Regions from separate parts of the Comamonas sp. SY3 genome, predicted to be linked through region 2. Evidence: predicted binding sites of a transcription regulator. Region 2 holds the regulator's gene; the other holds the start of a gene.
The links. The regulator FNR, encoded in region 2, switches genes on or off when oxygen is low (the NO sensors DNR and NnrR bind a similar motif). The targets are predictions, from matches to a motif close to TTGATNNNNATCAA.
Positions count from the first base shown of each region.

Region 1: a site for FNR is predicted at 6,808-6,821, ahead of ACCQ08_RS14740 (oleate hydratase). Genes of this name have one in related genera too.

Region 1 is NZ_JBGTYN010000010.1:134,501-143,478, reverse strand. Features, by position in the region: gene ACCQ08_RS14775 (LysR family transcriptional regulator) at 1-515, opposite strand, end outside; gene ACCQ08_RS14770 (CaiB/BaiF CoA-transferase family protein) at 622-1,824, shown strand; gene ACCQ08_RS14765 (MaoC family dehydratase) at 1,887-2,324, shown strand; gene ACCQ08_RS14760 (tripartite tricarboxylate transporter substrate binding protein) at 2,391-3,368, shown strand; gene ACCQ08_RS14755 (acyl-CoA dehydrogenase family protein) at 3,384-4,541, shown strand; gene ACCQ08_RS14750 (acyl-CoA dehydrogenase family protein) at 4,558-5,589, shown strand; gene ACCQ08_RS14745 (enoyl-CoA hydratase/isomerase family protein) at 5,672-6,766, shown strand; gene ACCQ08_RS14740 (oleate hydratase) at 6,890-8,854, shown strand; gene ACCQ08_RS14735 (ATP-binding protein) at 8,945-8,978, opposite strand, start outside.
Region 2 is NZ_JBGTYN010000001.1:466,760-475,737, reverse strand. Features, by position in the region: gene ACCQ08_RS02110 (Bug family tripartite tricarboxylate transporter substrate binding protein) at 1-209, shown strand, start outside; gene ACCQ08_RS02105 (enoyl-CoA hydratase/isomerase family protein) at 226-1,017, shown strand; gene ACCQ08_RS02100 (malonyl-CoA synthase) at 1,084-2,640, shown strand; gene ACCQ08_RS02095 (universal stress protein) at 2,748-3,191, opposite strand; gene fnr (fumarate/nitrate reduction transcriptional regulator Fnr) at 3,328-4,050, opposite strand; gene hemN (oxygen-independent coproporphyrinogen III oxidase) at 4,200-5,582, shown strand; gene ACCQ08_RS02080 (sulfite exporter TauE/SafE family protein) at 5,599-6,420, opposite strand; gene ACCQ08_RS02075 (cell division protein ZapA) at 6,868-7,287, opposite strand; gene ACCQ08_RS02070 (hypothetical protein) at 7,287-7,502, opposite strand; cobalamin riboswitch at 7,540-7,787, shown strand; gene ACCQ08_RS02065 (TonB-dependent receptor domain-containing protein) at 7,870-8,978, shown strand, end outside.

The sequences.
Region 1 (8,978 bases), on a different contig from region 2:
GCGGGCAGCGCGGCAATCAGGCGGTCGGGCTCTACCGGGGTGATGGACAGCTCGGTGGCCTGGGTCACCGGGTAGCGCAGCAGGCCGGCATCAAAATCGCCGCTGGCGACCTGGGCGCAAATCTCACGCGTGGTCGATTCCGTCAGCACCAGGTCAATGGCAGGGTAGGCGGCCCGGAAGGCCTGCACCAGTTTGGGAATCAGCGAGAACGTGGCCGAGCCGATAAAGCCGATGTGCAGGCGCCCCAGCTCGCCGCTGGCAGTGGCCTGTGATACCGCCTGCACCTGGCGCGCATGGTAGAGCGCGAGCTTGGCGCTCTCCAGCGCAGCCCGGCCCGCGCCCGACAGCACGGTGCCGCGCCGGTCACGCTCGAACAGCTGCACGCCCAGGTCGTCTTCAAGCTTGCGGATCGACTGCGACAGCGGCGGCTGCGACATATGCAGCTGCTCGGCCGCCTGGCGGTAGTTCAGGGTGTGCGCCAGGGTGACAAAGTGGCGCAGTTGGCGCAAGTCCATTGATATCTCCTGTGTATCAGTACCTGTCAATTGCGACATAGACACAGTTGTGAAACATATCAAATAATGCCATTCATCGCTATCACCACAAAGACGGAGACAAGCCTTGAGTGCATTGACAGGCCTGCGGGTGCTGGACCTATCCAGCGTGATTTTCGGGCCGCTGGCCAGCCAGGTGCTGGCCGATTACGGCGCCGAGGTGATCAAGATCGAGCCGCCCGGCGGCGACTCCACGCGCTACACCGGGCCGGCTGCCGAGGCCGGCATGTCGGCGCTGTTCATGGGCTCCAACCGCAGCAAGAAAAGCGTGGTGCTGGACCTGAAGGCGCCCGAGGCCCAGGAGGCGCTGCATGCGCTGCTCAAGACCACCGATGTCTTCATGCACAGCATGCGCCCGCAAAAACTGGCCAAGCTGGGGCTGGACCCGGTGCGGCTGCGCAGCCAGTACCCGCGCCTGGTCTACGTGGGCCTGCATGGCTTTGGTGAAGATGGCCCCTATGCCGGCCTGCCCGCCTATGACGATGTGATCCAGGGCATGAGTGGCCTAGCCGACTTGATGGAGCGCCAGACTGGCGAGGCCCGCTACCTGCCGACCATTGCCGCTGACAAGACCTGTGGCCTGGTGGCAGCGCATGCGGTGATGGCGGCCCTGTTCCAGCGTGAACGCACGGGCGAGGGCAGCTTTGTCGAGGTGCCGATGTACGAGACCATGGTGGGCTTCAACCTGGTCGAGCATTTCTACGGCATGCATTTTGAGCCGGCACTCAGCGGCGCCGGCTACCCGCGCGTGATGGCGCCCTGGCGCAAGCCCTATAAAACCCTGGATGGCCATGTCTGCATGATGCCCTACACCGATGGCCACTGGCGCCGCTTCTTCGCCGCCGTGGGCCAGCCAGAGCTGGCGCAGGACGAGCGCTTTGCCACCCAGGCCCAGCGCACGCGCCATATCGCGACCTTGCTGGAAATTATGAGCAGCTATGTCGCGCAAAAGGACACCGCCTACTGGCTGCAGACCTGCGAGGCGCTGGAGATCCCCGCCGCCCCCGTCGCGCGCATGGACGACCTGCCGCGCGACCCGCACCTGCAGGCCACCGGCTTTTTTGTCGAAAAGCACGATCCCGCCATGGGCACGGTGCGTTTTCCGCGCTCCTCGGTGCGCATCGATGGGGCGCAGGCGCCCATCGGCATGCCACCGCGCCTGGGTGAGCACACGCAGCAACTGCTGCGCGAAGCCGGGTGGGGCGATGCCCGCATTGCCGCCTTGCAGCCCCCCGTGGCTGATGAACCGCTGAAAGAAAAAACGCCATGACCGCCCCTAACTGGATTTCTTCCACCGAGAACCGCGCCGCCACGCTGGCCGGCACCGCACGCATGGGCCAGGGCTTTGTCTGGCAGGACCTGCAGGTCGGCCAGCAGCTGCGCACCTTTCGCCGCACGGTGACGGAGACCGACCTGGTCAACTTCATCAACACCACCGGCATGCTTGAAGCCATCTTTATCGAGGACGGCTACGACGGCGGCGCGATCCGGGGCCGGCCGGTACCCGGTGCGCTCACCTACACCTTGATCGAAGGCTTCATCCTGCAAAGCATGATCCAGGGTACGGGCCTGGCCATGCTGGAGTTGCACCAGAAGATTCTGGGCCCGGTGGTGGTGGGCGACACGATCGAGGCGCTGGTGGAGGTAACCGGTATCCAGCCCACCAGCAAAGGTGGCCGGGCGGTGGTGACCTCGCGCATCGAGGTCTACAACCAGCGCCAGGAGCAGGTGATGGTCTACACCGCCGTGCGCCTGCTGGCCGGGCGCTAGCGCGGCATTGCGGTAGGTGGCCACCACGGCCTGCGTCAGATGAGAGAACCAATACAGGAGACAAAGATGCAATATGGTTTTGTACGCCGTTCGGCCCTGCTCGCGTTGGCGCTGGTGGCTGTTGGCGGGGCTGCGCAGGCGCAGGATCCCTGGCCCAGCAAGCCGATCACCTTGGTCGTGCCGTTTCCGCCGGGCGGGCCTACGGACATGGTGGCGCGGGTGCTGGCACAGCAGGTGGGCCAGCAGCTGGGGCAGACGGTGATCGTCGACAACCGGCCTGGCGCCAACGGCAATATCGGCAATGCGCTGGTGGCCAAGGCTGCCGCCGATGGCTATACGGTGCTCTACAACACCTCGTCGATTGCGCTCAGCCCATCGCTGTACAAAAAACTCAGCTACGACGTGGCCAGGGACCTGCGCCCTGTCGCGTTGACGGCCGTGGTGCCGCTGGGCCTGGTGGTCAACCCCAAGGTGCCCGCCCACACGGTGCAGGAGTTGGTGAAGTACGCGCAGGACAACAAGGGCAAGCTCTCCTACGGCTCGGCCGGCAATGGCAATGTCACCCACCTGGCCGCCTTTCAGGTGGTGCAGCACTATGGCATCGATGCCAGCCATGTGCCCTACAAGGGCAGTGCGCCGGCCGATGTGGACCTGGTCGCGGGCCAGATCGAGTTCATGACCGACACCATCAATTCGGTGGCGCCCTTCATCAAGGACGGCAAGCTCAGGCTGCTGGCGGTGAGCACGGCCCAGCGCATTCCGAATTTCCCCAACGCCCCCACGTTGGCCGAAAGCGGCATGACCGGCTTTGAGGCCGGTGCCTGGCAGGGTGTGATGGTGCCTGCCAAGACGCCCGATGCGGTGGTGCAGCGCCTGAACGCCGAACTGCTGAAGGCATTGAAGGACCCGGGCGTGCTGGAGAAGCTGCGCGTGCAGGGCACCGAGCCGCTGGGCTCTACCCCGCAGGCCTATGGCGACTACATCCAGAGCGAGATCAAGCGCTGGGCCGGCGTGGTCAAGAGCACGGGCGTGTCCCTGGATTGAACGAAAGCGAAGACGATGACGATTCTCAACGGACTGGCGCTGACGCGCATCCCGCCCGAGGGTGAGGCGCTGCGCGCCGAGGTGCGTGCCTTTTTGCAAGAGGCGGTCAAAGACATGCCCGCCCATATCCGCGCCAAGTCATGGAGCGGTTATGACCCCGCCTTCAGCCGCAAGCTGGGCGAGAAGGGCTGGCTGGGCATGACCTTTCCCAAGGCCTATGGCGGCCACGCGCAGGGCGCGTTTGCGCGCTATGTGGTGGTCGAGGAGCTGCTGAATTTCGGCGCCCCGGTCGGTTCGCACTGGATTGCCGAGCGCCAGAGCGCGCCGCTCATTCTGAAATACGGCACCGAGGCGCAAAAGCAGCGCTATGTACCGCCGGTGGCGCGGGGCGAGAGTTTTTTCTGCATCGGCATGAGCGAGCCCAATGCCGGCTCCGACCTGGCCAGCGTGCGCACCCGCGCCGTGCCCCATGAGGGGGGCTGGCTATTGAACGGCCAGAAGATCTGGACGACGAACGCCCAGCACTGCCAGTACATGATTGCGCTGGTGCGCACCTCGGGCGAGGCGGCTGACCGCCACAAAGGTCTGTCGCAGTTGATCGTGGACCTGAGCCTGCCGGGCGTCACCGTGCGGCCCATTGAGGACATGTCAGGTGATAGCCATTTCTGCGAGGTCTTCTTTGACAACGTGCAGCTCGCTCCCGATGCACTGGTGGGCGCCGAAGGGCAGGGCTGGGAGCAGGTCACCGCCGAGCTGGCCTATGAGCGCAGCGGCCCGGAGCGCCTGTTCTCGTCGGTGGTGCTGTTGGACCAGTGGCTGGCCTTTTTGCGCAGTCAGGCGGCGCCACGCGCCGAATCGCTGAAGCTGGCCGGCCAGATCCTGACGCGCCTGGCACCGCTGCGCGCGCTGTCGGTGGCGGTGCAAGAGAAGCTGGTGCAGGGCCAGAGCCCCATCGTCGAGGCCGCGCTGGTCAAGGACCAGGGCACCGTGCTGGAGCAGTACATTCCGGCCGCGATTGCCGATGACCTGATGGCGCTGGATGGCGAGGCCGTGCCGCATGAACTGCTGCTGACCCTGAACTACCTCACACTCGTCTCGCCCTGCTACACGCTGCGCGGCGGCACCCGCAGCATTTTGCGCGGCATGATCGCGCGCGGCCTGGGCCTGCGTTGAGCGCAAGGAGAAAAACATGGACCATTTGATTAACGAGGCCTTGCGCGATCTGCTGAGCGGCCAATGCACGCCCGCCGTGGTGCGCGCCATCGAGAGCGAAGCGGCAGCAAGTGCTGGGGCATCACCGGCTGCTGCGGCCCTGTGGCAGCAGATTGAAGATACCGGCTTTGCCGACCTGCTGCTGCCCGAGGCCGCTGGCGGTGCAGGCCTGGCCTTGCGCGATGCCTTTGGCGTATGGGATGTGCTGGGCCAGCATGCGATGCCGCTGCCGCTGGCAGACACCATGCTGGCGCGGGCCTGGCTGGCAACCGCCGGTGTGCCATTGCCGCAGGGCGCCATTGCATTGGCGCCGCAGCTGGCAGTGGCCGCCGGTGGCGTGCGGGCCACCGGTGTGCGCGGCGCCCGCGTGGCGCAATGGGTGCTGGGCCAGCAGGGCGCCGATCTGCTGCTGCTGCCGGTGGCTGCGGCGCAGGCCAGTGCCAGCATTTTTGTGCTGGATGCGGATCTGCTCTGGCCCGAAGCAGCACTGGCCTCTGCCCCGCGCGTGCCGGCCTTCGCCTCCTTGCTGGTCGCGCAGGCGGGGCTGGTCTCGGCCTTGCTGGCGGGCAGCCTGCTGACGGTGTTGGAGAGCAGCCTGAACTTTGCCAACGAACGCCAGCAGTTCGGCCGCCCGATTGGCAAGTTCCAGGCGATCCAGCATGAGCTGGCGGTGATGGCCGAGCATGTGAGCGCCGCGCGCATGGCCGCACAGATCGCCTGCGAGGCCGATGGCGTGGTGGCAGACCCGCTCAAGGTGGCGGTGGGCAAGGCGCGCAGCAGCGAGGCGGCTGTCGAGGTGGCCTCGCTCGCACACTCGGTCCACGGCGCCATCGGCTTTACCACCGAGTTTGACCTGCAGCTCTACACCCGCCGCCTGCACCTGTGGCGCCAGACGGCCGGCAGCGAAAGCTATTGGCAGCTGCAGGCGGGCCAAGCGCTGTTGGCTGCCGATGGCATGGCGCTCGATGTGATCCGCCAGATCACGGACAGCAGCGCGCCGGTAGCCTGATTTGGCACCTGATTGACCGCAGCCAGCGCCGTTTTTCGGCTATGGTGGCGGTTGTTTTCAGAAGAACAAGGAGTCAAGTCTTATGTCGGTCTACACCGAAGATGTGCAAAGCGAAGTGCGTGGTCAGCTGGGCTTTATCACGCTCAACCGGCCCAAGGCGCTGAATGCGCTGTCGCTGGCGATGGTGCGCGAGCTGCGTGATGTGCTGCTGCGCTGGCAGCAGGACGACAAGGTGCTGGCCGTCGCCATCCGGGGCAGCAACAAGGAGGGCGCGTTTGGTGCCTTCTGCGCTGGTGGCGATATCCGCTTTCTGCATGCCGCCGGCATGGCAGGCAACCCCGAGCTGGAGGATTTCTTCACCGAGGAGTATGCGCTCAACCACCTGATCCATCATTTCGGCAAGCCCTATATCGCCTTCATGGATGGCATCGTGATGGGTGGCGGCATGGGCATCAGCCAGGGCGGCAGCCTGCGCATCGTCACCGAGCGCACGAAGATGGCGATGCCCGAGACGGCCATTGGCCTGTTCCCCGATGTGGGCGGCGGCTACTTCCTGTCCCGCTGCCCCGGCCATGTGGGCGAGTACCTGGGCCTGACCGGCCAGATGATCGGCGCGGCCGATGCACTGGCCTACCGGCTGGCCGATGGCTACCTGCCCAGCGCGCAGCAGCAGGCGCTGTGGGACGGGCTGGCCAGCGGCAGCTTTGCCAACGGCGACGCGGTGCAGGCCTTTGTCAAAGCCGGCCTGGCACCTGCACCAGAGCGTGCAGCTAATCCCGATGCAGAGATCAACCAGTACTTTGGCCTGGCCGATGTGCCGGCCATCATCGCCGCGCTGGAGGCCGGCAACAGCGACTTTGCCCGCGCCACCGCCGAGACCTTGCGCAAGCGCTCACCGCTGATGCTGTTTGTCGTGCTCGAGCAGATCCGCCGCGCTCGCGGCATGCGCCTGGCTGACGACCTGCGCATGGAGCGCGACATGGTGCGCCACTGCTTCTATCTGCGGCCCGACCGCAAGAGCGAGACGCTCGAAGGCATCCGCGCACTGGCGGTGGACAAGGACCACGCCCCCCAGTGGAGCCCCGCCCGCATCGAAGACGTGAACCTGCAGGAAGTGGCGCAGATGTTTGCCAGCCCCTGGCCTGTGGAGGCGCACCCGCTGCTGGCGCTGAACTGAGCGACAGGACAGCGCAAGCGGCTACGTGGATGCGTAGGCGCTTGCCGCTCATCAATAGCGGGTGGGAGCCGGTGTGCTATACCTTGACGTCTGATCGTCAAGCTATCCATGAAAGGCAACAGCATGAAGCATGCAGACTCCCGGACCTCCTCGCTGCGCGTTGAGGCGAACATTGGTGAAGGCTTTTGGCGCAAGGGCCCCCAAGACAGCCTGCCGCCACCCGATATGACGGGCGCCTATATGCGCAACCGGCCGGTGCTGGGGGCGCCGGTTGCGGGGCGCAAGGCCTGGATCATCGGCAGCGGCATCGCCGGCCTGGCCGCAGCTTTCTACCTGATCCGTGACGGCGGCATGGCTGGCGAAGACATCACCATTCTGGATACCCTGGATGTGGCGGGTGGCTCGCTCGATGGTGCGGGCAATGCCGAGCAGGGCTATATCGTGCGCGGTGGCCGCGAGATGAACTGGAACTACGACAACTTCTGGGACCTGTTCCAGGACGTGCCGGCGCTGGAGCTGCCCGAGGGCTACAGCGTGCTCGACGAGTACCGCTACGTCAATGACAACGACCCCAACTGGTCCAAGGCCCGGCTGATGCACCAGCAAGGCAAGATCCGCGATTTCTCCACCCTGGGCCTGACCAAGGCGCACCAGTGGGAGATCGTCAAGCTGCTGCTCAAGCGCAAGGAGGAGCTGGACGACATCAGCATCGAATCCTATTTCAGCAAGAGCTTTCTGGAGACCAATTTCTGGTACCTGTGGCGTTCGATGTTCGCGTTCGAGAACTGGCAAAGCCTGCTGGAGATGAAGCTCTACATGCACCGCTTTCTCGATGCCATCGATGGGCTGACCGACATGTCGGCGCTGGTGTTCCCCAAGTACAACCAGTACGACAGCTTCGTCGTACCGCTGACGCGCATGCTCAAGGACAAGGGCGTGAAGGTGCAGTTCAACACCCGCGCCTATGACCTGGACATGCGCGAAGAAGCGGGCAGCCGCACGGTCACCGCGATCCGCTGCCGATCGGCGGGCCAGGAGGTACAGATTGACGTCGGTCCCCACGATGTCGTGTTTGCGCTGACCGGCTCGATGACCGAGGGCACGGCATATGGTGATCTGGATACGGTGCCGGTGCTGGCGCGAGGCAATGAGGAGCCGGGCGATGACAGCGACTGGACCTTGTGGAAGCGCCTGGCAGCCAAGTCGCCGGTGTTTGGCCGGCCCGAAAAGTTCTATGGCGATGTGAAGGGCTCGATGTGGGAGTCGGCCACGTTGACCTGCAAACCCTCGCCATTGATCGACAAGCTCAAGGAACTGTCGGTCAACGATCCCTACTCGGGCAAGACGGTGACCGGCGGCGTCATCACCTTCACCGATTCGAACTGGGTGATGAGCTTTACCTGCAACCGCCAGCCGCATTTCCCCGACCAGCCCGGCGACGTGCTGGTGCTGTGGGTCTACGCACTGCTGATGGACAAGAAGGGCAACCATGTGCCCAAGACCATGCCTGAATGCACGGGCCGCGAGATTCTGACCGAGCTGTGCTACCACCTCGGTATTGCCGACCAGATCGATGCGGTGGCGGCCAATACCAAGGTGCGCCTGGCATTGATGCCCTACATCACCGCGCAGTTCATGCCGCGCGCCGCCGGCGACCGGCCCCATGTGGTGCCCGAGGGCTGCACCAACCTGGCCTTGCTGGGCCAGTTTGTCGAGACCAGCAATGATGTCATCTTCACGATGGAGAGCTCGGTGCGCACGGCGCGCATCGGCGTCTACACCCTGCTGGGCCTGCCCAAGCAGGTGCCCGACATCAGCCCCACGCAGTACGACATCCGCAACATCATCAAGGGTGCGCGGGCGCTGAATGGCAACCAGCCCTTTGTCGGTGAACGTTTGCTGCACCGCGTGCTGGGCAAGACCTATTTCGCCCACATTCTGCCGCCGTTACCCGACAACGACGAGACCCTGCGCGAGCGTGCTGAATCGGAGCTGGCGCAGCTGCTGGGCAAGGGCGGCCAGGCTTTCGGCAAGCTGTCCGCCTGGCTGGAGCGCTACAGCAGCAATCTGCGCGATAAATCCAAATAATTGGCGTGCGGGGCGGCATGCCCCCATGCAAAGAGGTGGCCGCAGGGCCACCTCTTGTTGTATGCGCTGACGGTCAGGGCCGCTGGCCGATCAAGGCGTGGCGAGCTTCCACACACCGCCGCCC
Region 2 (8,978 bases):
GGGCCATCAAGGGCACGTCGCCCGAGCTGCAGGCGCGCATGTTCGAAGAGGTCAAGCGCATGGGCACCTCGGAAGAGATCAAGGCCATCTGGGCCAAGAACGGCGCGGAATATGGCAGCATGACGCAGCCGCAGTTTGCGGCCTTTGTGGCCGATGAGGTCAAGCGCTGGGCCGAGGTGGTCAAGGTCTCGGGCGCGAAGATTGAATGACAGCAGGAGCGATGTGATGGCGGGGCAGGTTCGTGTGGAATCGTGGACGGCGGGCGAGGACGCAGCCGGCGCACAGGCGGTGCGCGTGGTGCTGGCCCATCCGGGCAAGCGCAATGCGATGTCGCGGGCGATGTGGCGGCAGCTGCGCCGCGTGTTCGAGGAATTGCAGCTCCGGCCAGGCCTGCGCTGCATCGTGCTCCAGGGCGAGGGCGAGGCCTTTTGCGCTGGCGGCGATATCTCGGAATACGCGGACTTTCGCTTTCACCCCGAGAGCCTGGCCGCCTTTCATGAAGGCGAGGTATGGCCTGCACTGCGTGCCATGCTGCAATGCGATGTGCCCCTGGTCGCCGCCATTGAAGGGGCCTGCATGGGCGCGGGCGTGGAGCTGGCCAGCTGCTGCGACAGCCGCCTGGCGGCAGACACGGCCCAGTTTGGCGCGCCGATTGCCAAGCTCGGCTTTCCGATGGCGCCCAGGGAGGCGGCGCTGGTGCTGAGCCAGGTGGGGCCTGCGAAGACGCGGCAGATGCTGCTGGAGGCGGCGGTCTTTGGTGCCGACCAGATGCAGGCCTCGGGCTTTTTGAGCCAGGTCCTCCCGGCCGCCCAGCTGCAGGCCGAGCTGGCGCGCACGGTTTCCCGCATCTGTGGCCTGGCCCCCCAGGCCGCCCGCATGACCAAGCAACTGCTGCGTGCGCTGGCCGACGGCGATGCCCAGGCGCGGGTGCTGCAGCAGCCCTATGCCTATGCCGATTCTGCAGAGCACCGCGAAGGCATTGCCGCCTTTGTAGCCAAGAGAAGTCCCCAGTTTTGACGCTGCCTGCGCGGGCCAGCGGCCCGGCTGCAGGCGCCAAGGAAACCACCAACCACGTAGACCAACATGACCAACGACAACCTGTTCTGCGCGCTGCGCGCAGCCTTTCCTGACGACCTCGATGCCATCGCGGTGGAGACCACCTCGGCCAGCGGCGCGCCGCTGCACTACAGCTGGCGTGACCTCGATCGCATGAGTGCGCGCATCGCCAACCTGCTCGATTCGCTGAACATTCCTTCCGGCAGCCGGGTCGCGGTGCAGGTGGAAAAATCGGTCGAGGCGATGGCGCTGTACCTGGCCACCTTGCGCGCAGGCCATGTCTTTCTGCCGCTGAACACCGCCTACCAAAGTGCCGAGATCGAGTACTTCATCACCAATGCGGAACCGGCAGTCGTGGTCTGCTCGCCCGCCAACTTTGGCTGGGTGTCCAAGATCGCCTTCCAGTGCGGCACGCAAAGCGTGTTCACCTTGGGTGATGACCGCAGCGGTACCTTGCTGGAGCGCGCGGTGCACTGCGCCGATACCCACACGCCCGCGCAGAAATCCGCCGGCGACATGGCCGCCATCCTCTACACCAGCGGCACCACGGGCCGCAGCAAGGGCGCGATGCTGAGCCACGGCAACCTGCTGAGCAATGCGGTGATGCTCAAGGACTACTGGGGCTGGAAGAAGGGCGATGTGCTGATCCATGCGCTGCCGATTTTCCATGTGCACGGCCTGTTTGTCGCGATCCATGCGGCGCTGCTCAACGGCAGCAAGATGATCTGGTTTGCCAAGTTCGAGCCCAAGGCGGTGATTGCCGCGATGGCACGGGCAACGGTCTTCATGGGCGTGCCGACCCTGTATGTTCGCCTGCTGGCCGAGCCCGGCCTGACCAAGGAGGCCACCCGGCATATGCGCCTGTTCATCTCGGGGTCGGCGCCGTTGCTGATCGAGACCTTCCGCGAATGGCAGACCCGCACCGGCCACACCATCCTGGAGCGTTATGGCATGAGCGAGACCATCATGCTGGTCTCCAACCCCTACCAGGCCGATGCCCGCCATGGCGGCCAGGATGAGCGCCGGGGCGGCACGGTGGGCTTTGCGCTGCCGGGTGTGGGCGTGCGGGTGCAGGGCGATGATGGCCAGGCACTGGGCGCCGACGAGATCGGCCATATCCAGGTACAAGGCCCCAATGTGTTCAGCGGTTACTGGCGCATGCCCGAGAAGACCGCCCAGGAGTTCACCGCTGACGGCTGGTTCAAGACCGGCGATGTCGGCAAGATCGATGCGCGTGGCTATGTGACCATTGTGGGCCGCAGCAAGGATTTGATCATCTCCGGCGGCTACAACGTCTACCCGGCCGAGATCGAAGGCTTCATCAACGAGCTGCCGGGCGTTGCCGAAAGCGCGCTGGTTGGCGTGCCCCACCCCGATTTTGGCGAGGTCGGTGTGGCGGTGGTCATAGCCAAGGCAGGCCAGCAACTGGACGCCGAAGCCATCATTGCGACCCTCAAGAAGCAGCTGGCCAACTTCAAGATTCCCAAGCGCTGCTTTGTCGTGGCCGAGCTGCCCCGCAACACCATGGGCAAGGTGCAGAAGAACCTGTTGCGCGACCAGTACCAGGGCCTGTTCAAGGGCTAATGCCCTGCAGAGGCGGTTTGGAGCCGCCATGACAAAACCCTCGCTTGTTGCAGCGCATCCGCTGCCGCAAGCGAGGGTTTTTTATCGGGGTTGAAGTTATGCGGCGGTCAGCGCAGCACCAGCACCGGTATCGTCGCATGGGTCAGCACATGCTGGGTTTCGCTGCCCAGCAGCAAACGCTTCAGGCCACGGTAGCCGTGCGAGGCCATCACAATCAGATCGCAGTTTTCCTTCTTGGCCGTCTCCAGCAAGGCTTCGGCAATCAGGTCGGACTTGATCACCAAGGTCTTGATCGGCACGCCCGTTGCGGCCCCTTCGGCCACGACCTTGTCCACCACGCTCTGCGCAGCGCGCTGCCAGCCTTCTTCGATGCGTGCGATGTCATCGGGGTTCTGCATCGTGCTGCCTTCAAAGTAGCTGCGCGGGTAGTTCGGCGAGATATTGACGGCGGTGACGGTGGCATGGCTCAGCTTGGCCAGCGCCAGCGCATGGCGGACCGCTTTCTCGGACAGCTCAGAGCCATCGGTGGCAAGCAGGATATGTTGGTACATGACAGGCTCCTTTCGGGTCAGACTCTGGACAGGGCCACAGGCTGCTGCCTTGCCCTGGTTTCATCTCCAAGCATCGCCGCTTATCGCGCGGAACGATGTCGGATCAGGCCGCGTTCGTGTCTCGGGCCTGCACTTTTCAGGCCGAGCAGGCCTGGGTGTTGATCAGACCCTGGAGCTTGTCGGTGTCGAGAATGCGCACATGGCGCTGCTTGACCTCGATGATGTTCTCCTCGGCAAACTTGGAGAAGGTGCGGCTCACCGTTTCGAGTTTCAGGCCCAGGTAGCTGCCGATTTCCTCGCGGGTCATGCGCAGGATCAGTTCATGCTGCGAAAAGCCCCGGGCGTGCAGCCGCTGCACCAGGTTCAGCAGGAAGGCGGCCAGACGCTCTTCGGCACGCATGCTGCCCAGCAGCAGCATCACGCCGTGCTCGCGCACGATCTCGCGGCTCATGACCTTGTGCACATGGTGCTGCAAGGCGGTCACTTCGCGCGACAGGTCCTCGAGTGTCGAGTAGGGCATCACGCAGACCTCGGCATCTTCCAGCGCAATCGCGTCGCAGGAGTGGCGGTCGTTGACGATGCCGTCCAGGCCGATGATCTCGCCCGCCATCTGAAAACCGGTGACCTGGTCACGCCCGTCTTCTGTGGCGATGCTGGTCTTGAAGAAGCCGGTGCGAATCGCATACAGCGAGGTGAACGTCTCGCCATTGCGGAACAGCGCACTGCCTCGCTTGATCTTGCGACGGGTGGCAACGATCTCGTCGATACGCTCCATTTGTTCGGCCGACAGACCCACGGGCATGCACAGCTCGCGCAGATTGCAGTTGGAGCACGCCACTTTGATGGAGTTGGATGTCATGTATCAATACCCGTGAACAAATATTCGTGTAGGAACGGCGTTCCATGTATGCGCCTATTGTGCGTGCAGGCGCCAAATGGGTTCTTGATGTATATCAAGGACGGGTGGCAAGCCTTGGGGCACATTGGGGGTCCGCAAGGATAAAGCCCATGATTTCCCTGACCCCCGAACTGCTGCGCCGTTTTGACGTCCCCGGCCCCCGTTACACGTCGTATCCTACCGCAGACCGATTTGTTGAAGCCTTTGCTGCGAATGAGTACAAGCAGGCGCTGGTGCAGCGCGGCCACGGCCTGGCTGGGAGATTGGCGCCGCTGTCGTTGTATGTGCATGTGCCGTTCTGTGCCTCGCTGTGCTACTACTGCGCCTGCAACAAGATCATCACCAAGCATGCCGAGCGGGCCGACGAATACCTGGACTACCTGGAGCGCGAGCTGGATCTGCAGCTCGCCCACCTCAGCACCCGGTCCACCATCAGCCAGCTGCACCTGGGCGGGGGCTCGCCGACCTTCCTGAGCGATGCGGGTCTCAGCCGCCTGATGGATATGGTCAAGCAGCGCTTCCATCTGCAGCCGGGCGGCGAGTACTCGATCGAGATCGACCCGCGCACCGTGAGCCGCGAGCGCCTGCTGCACCTCTACCAACTGGGCTTTAACCGCCTGAGCTTTGGCGTGCAGGATTTCGACCCGCTGGTGCAAAAGGCCGTGCACCGCGAGCAGCCCGCCGACCAGGTGTTTGCGCTGGTCGAGCAGGCGCGCGCAATCGGCTTTGAATCCATCAATATTGATCTGATCTATGGTTTGCCGTTGCAAAGCCCGGCCAGCTTCGCCCGCACGATGGAGCAGGTCAATGCGCTGCGGCCTGACCGCATTGCGCTCTACGCCTATGCGCATCTGCCCGAGCGCTTCAAGCCCCAGCGCCGCATCCTGGTGCAGGACTTGCCCAGCCCGGCGGACAAGCTGGCCATGCTGGCCCAAGCGCTGGCCGCGCTGGAGGGTGCCGGCTATGTCTATGTGGGCATGGACCATTTCGCGCTGCCCGAGGATGCGTTGGCGGTGGCCAAGCGCCAGGGCCGCCTGCACCGCAATTTTCAGGGCTATAGCACGCAGCCCGATTGCGATCTGCTGGCACTGGGCGTCTCGGCCATCGGCCGCATCGGCGCCACCTACAGCCAGAATGCCAAGACGCTGGAGGAGTATTACGACCTGATCGACCAGGGCCAGATCCCCGTGGTGCGCGGGCTGGCGCTGACGCGCGATGACCTGCTGCGCCGCGCGGTGATCATGGGTCTGATGTGCCAGGGCAGCCTGGCGATCGAATCGCTGGAGCAGGCCTGGCTGATCGACTTTGCGCAGTACTTTGCCGCCGAGCTGGCCCAGCTGCGCGAGCTGCAGGCGCAGGGCCTGGTGGACGTGCGAGACGATGTGATCAACGTGACCGAGCTGGGCTGGTACTTTGTGCGCGGCGTGGCCATGGTGTTCGACAAGAACCTGCAGGCCGACCGCAACCGCGCGCGCTTCTCGCGCATCATCTAGCCTGCTGTGGCCCGTCTCAGACCTGCCAAGCCGCCAGACTCTTGTAGAGCATGTACAGCGCCAGGCACAGCAGGATGCCGCCAAAGATCTTCTTGAGCTGTGCCACCGGCAGGCGGTGCGCGGCACGGGCACCCAGCGGTGCGGTCAGCACGCTGCAGGTGGCGATGGCGGCCAGGCCCGGCAGCCAGATGTAGCCCAGCGAATGCGGTGGCAGGCCCTGAAGGTGCAGGCCGGCCACCATGAAGCCTGCGACATTGGTGACGGCGATCGGAAAGCCCAGCGCCGAGCTGGTTGCCACCGCGTTGTGCATCGGCACGCTGCACCAGGTCATGAAGGGCACGCTGATGAAGGCGCCCCCGGCACCGACGAGACCCGAGAGGCAGCCAATCACGCCGCCGGCCGCCAGCTGCCCGGCGGTGCCAGGCATCGGGCGCGTCCCTTGGCTGTTGGGCCTGCGGAACATGCGCAGTGCCGAGTAGCCAATGAAAAGGCCGAAGAACAAGCCCAGGTAGCTGCCCTTGAGCACCGCAAAAATGCCCAGGCTGGCCAACAGGCCGCCCAGCACGATGCCAGGGGCCAGGCGTTTGACGAGATCCCAGCGCACGGCACCATGCTGGTGGTGGGCGCGGACGCTGGACATCGATGTGAACACGATGGTCGCCATCGACGTGGCGATCGCCATCTTGATCGCCAGCTCAGGCGCCACGCCCTGGGTGCCCAGGATATAGGTGATGAAGGGCACCAGCACCATGCCGCCGCCGATGCCCAGCAGGCCTGCCAGAAAGCCGCCGATCAATCCCAGCAGGGACAGCGGCAGCAGAACGAGAGGATCAGCCATGGTGCGCAGTAAAAAGGCCACCTGAAACAGGTGGCCTGAAACCCCGCTGTCGCGGAGAGGAGAAGACAGGTTGGGCAGCCTGCCCGAAAAAATCAGGTGTTCGCAGCGGATCCACTGGACCGTCATCCTGAACCGGGGGTTCAGGTGGGCGAGGGCAACCTATCGTTGGGTTCATCTGACGCGAGACGATCACGCTCAATAGGTAATGTACCAAGCCCGTGCTCGTAGAGCATTGGTTCAAGGAACTATAAAGTCCAGCAGGGCTGCGAACGCTTCCATTGTAATCGCTCGCACCTGCTGCACCCGCCAAAATCGCAATTCAATGTGCTGAGATTGGTCAAAAAAGATAGCGTCCTACACAGCTCGTAGAACGCATGGAACGGTATTTTTAGCCAATGCATTGCATGGCGCCAGTATTTGGTGTTAGCGGCTGCTAACACGCTGCTGTCAGGCGCTGGCGGCCAGCGTTTGTACACCCGGGGAGGGAGCGGGAGCCAGTGCCGCATCGAGCCGTTGCAGCACCGATTGCAGACGGGGCTCATCCCAGTCGAGGCTGGCCTGCGCAGCGGCGGCGGGCTGGGTCTGGGCCTCGGCCATTGCAGCCGATTGGGCGGCGGCCTGCGCTTGCAATGCATCGGCCGTCTGGCTCAACTGGCTGTTTTGCACTTGCAGGTCGAGCAGATCAAAGGCCACATTGAGCGCCGCCAGCACGGCAATGCGCTCGCGGCCACGGATCTTGCCCGCGTCGCGGATGCCGCTCATGGCCTCATCCACATGCTTGACGGCGGCCAGCAAGCGTGCCTCCTGGCCTTCGGGGCAGCCCAGCATATAGCTTTGCTGCATGATGTGTACTTCCAGCTGTTTCATCATTCGTCCTGGTCAAAGGTCTTGGGCAGGCGTTCGATCAGTGCGTCCACGCGGGCGCGGGCCGCAGTCAGGCGCGATTGGAGGGAGTCGCGCTCCTGGGTGAGGGTGGTGACCTGCTCTTGCAGTTGGGCGTGGGCGCGTTGCAAAGCCTCATGACGGCTCAGCAGTGCTTCCACCCGCTCAAGCATCAGATCCATAGAAGGCGTAGTGGCCATAGAGAGACAGTCTTCTTAAGTGCGCAATGGGTTTAACGCTAAAATTGTACCCGTTGGTGCTCGCCCCAGTGGTTCACATGGGGGCAGTTCAACGGGAAGCAGGAGCGCTGCTTGTGCCCTACAAGCCTTGCGCAACCTGCGCTGCCCCCGCAACGGTAAGCGATGGTTGGCTTTTGCGCCATCCACAGCCACCACTATGCCACTGAATACCTTGAACAAGTGTTTGGGAAGGCGTGTGCTGTGTCATCGCCAGCCCGGATACCGGCCAACATAGTGGAGGTGCGTGGCCCAGGTGCTGCCACAGCTTCCGTGTTCCCCATTGCCGGCGGGGAGGCTGGCGCGGGGTGGTTCATCGCCAGCTCAGTCCATGTTTTTCTCGCCATTCACGACACGCCGCTGCGCGCGTCCCGTCTGCACGCCCCGTTGCCGGTTGTTCCCCTCCCGCTCCGCCATCGCTTGGGCGGTGAGCGCAGCGCTGCCTTGCGTGGCGCTGTCCGCGCAGGCGCAGCAGCTGCCCTCCGGCCAGGAAACAGCGGGTAAGAACCTGCAGGAGATGGTGGTGACCGCCAACCGCATCGCGCAGCCGCTGTCCGATCTGGTGGCCGATATGTCCATCATCGATGCGCCAACCATCGAGCGCCAGGGCCCGGGCAGTGTCGCCGATGTGCTGGCGCGGGTGCCGGGTATCCAGATCACGCGCAACGGCGGGCCCGGCACGACCACCAGCGTGTTTCTGCGCGGCGCCGATTCGCGCTTCACCGCCGTCTACGTTGACGGCGTGCGCATGGATTCGCAATCGACTGGCGGCGCCTCCTGGCAATCGATTCCGCTGGCGCTGATCGACCGCATCGAAGTACTGCGCGGCCCGGCTGCTGCCGTCTACGGCTCGGACGCCATGGGCGGTGTGGTGCAGATCTTCACGAAGAAGGGCGAGGGCGGCGTGCCCCAGCCCTATGTGGGCCTGGGCTTTGGCAACCGGGGCACGTTCACGGCCGAGGCCGGTATCTCCGGCAGTGCCGACGGCTGGGATTACGCGCTGGGCCTCAACCGCTCGCAGACCGATGGCTTCAATGCACGTACGGCCGCCACCGCCAACCCGGACAAGGACGACTACCGCAGCAATGCGGTCAGCGGCCGCCTGGGCTACCAGCTCAACCGCCAGCACCGGCTGGAGGCTACTTTGCTGGCCAGCGATGTGAACTCGGGCTATGACAACAGCCTGACCGAGGACGACCGCAGCCTCAACAAGATGTATGCGCTGGGCCTGAACTGGCAGGCGCAGTGGACCGCGCAATACAGCACCAAGCTGCAGTTCACCCAGTCTCGCGACTATTACGAAACCCGGCCCTCGCCCTACCAGACGGACACCCGCCTGCAGAACTACCTGTTCCAGAACGAATGGCGCCTGGGCGTGCACACGTTGACAGCTGCGCTGGAGCGGCGTGACGACGCATTGACCAATGGCGGCATTGACCG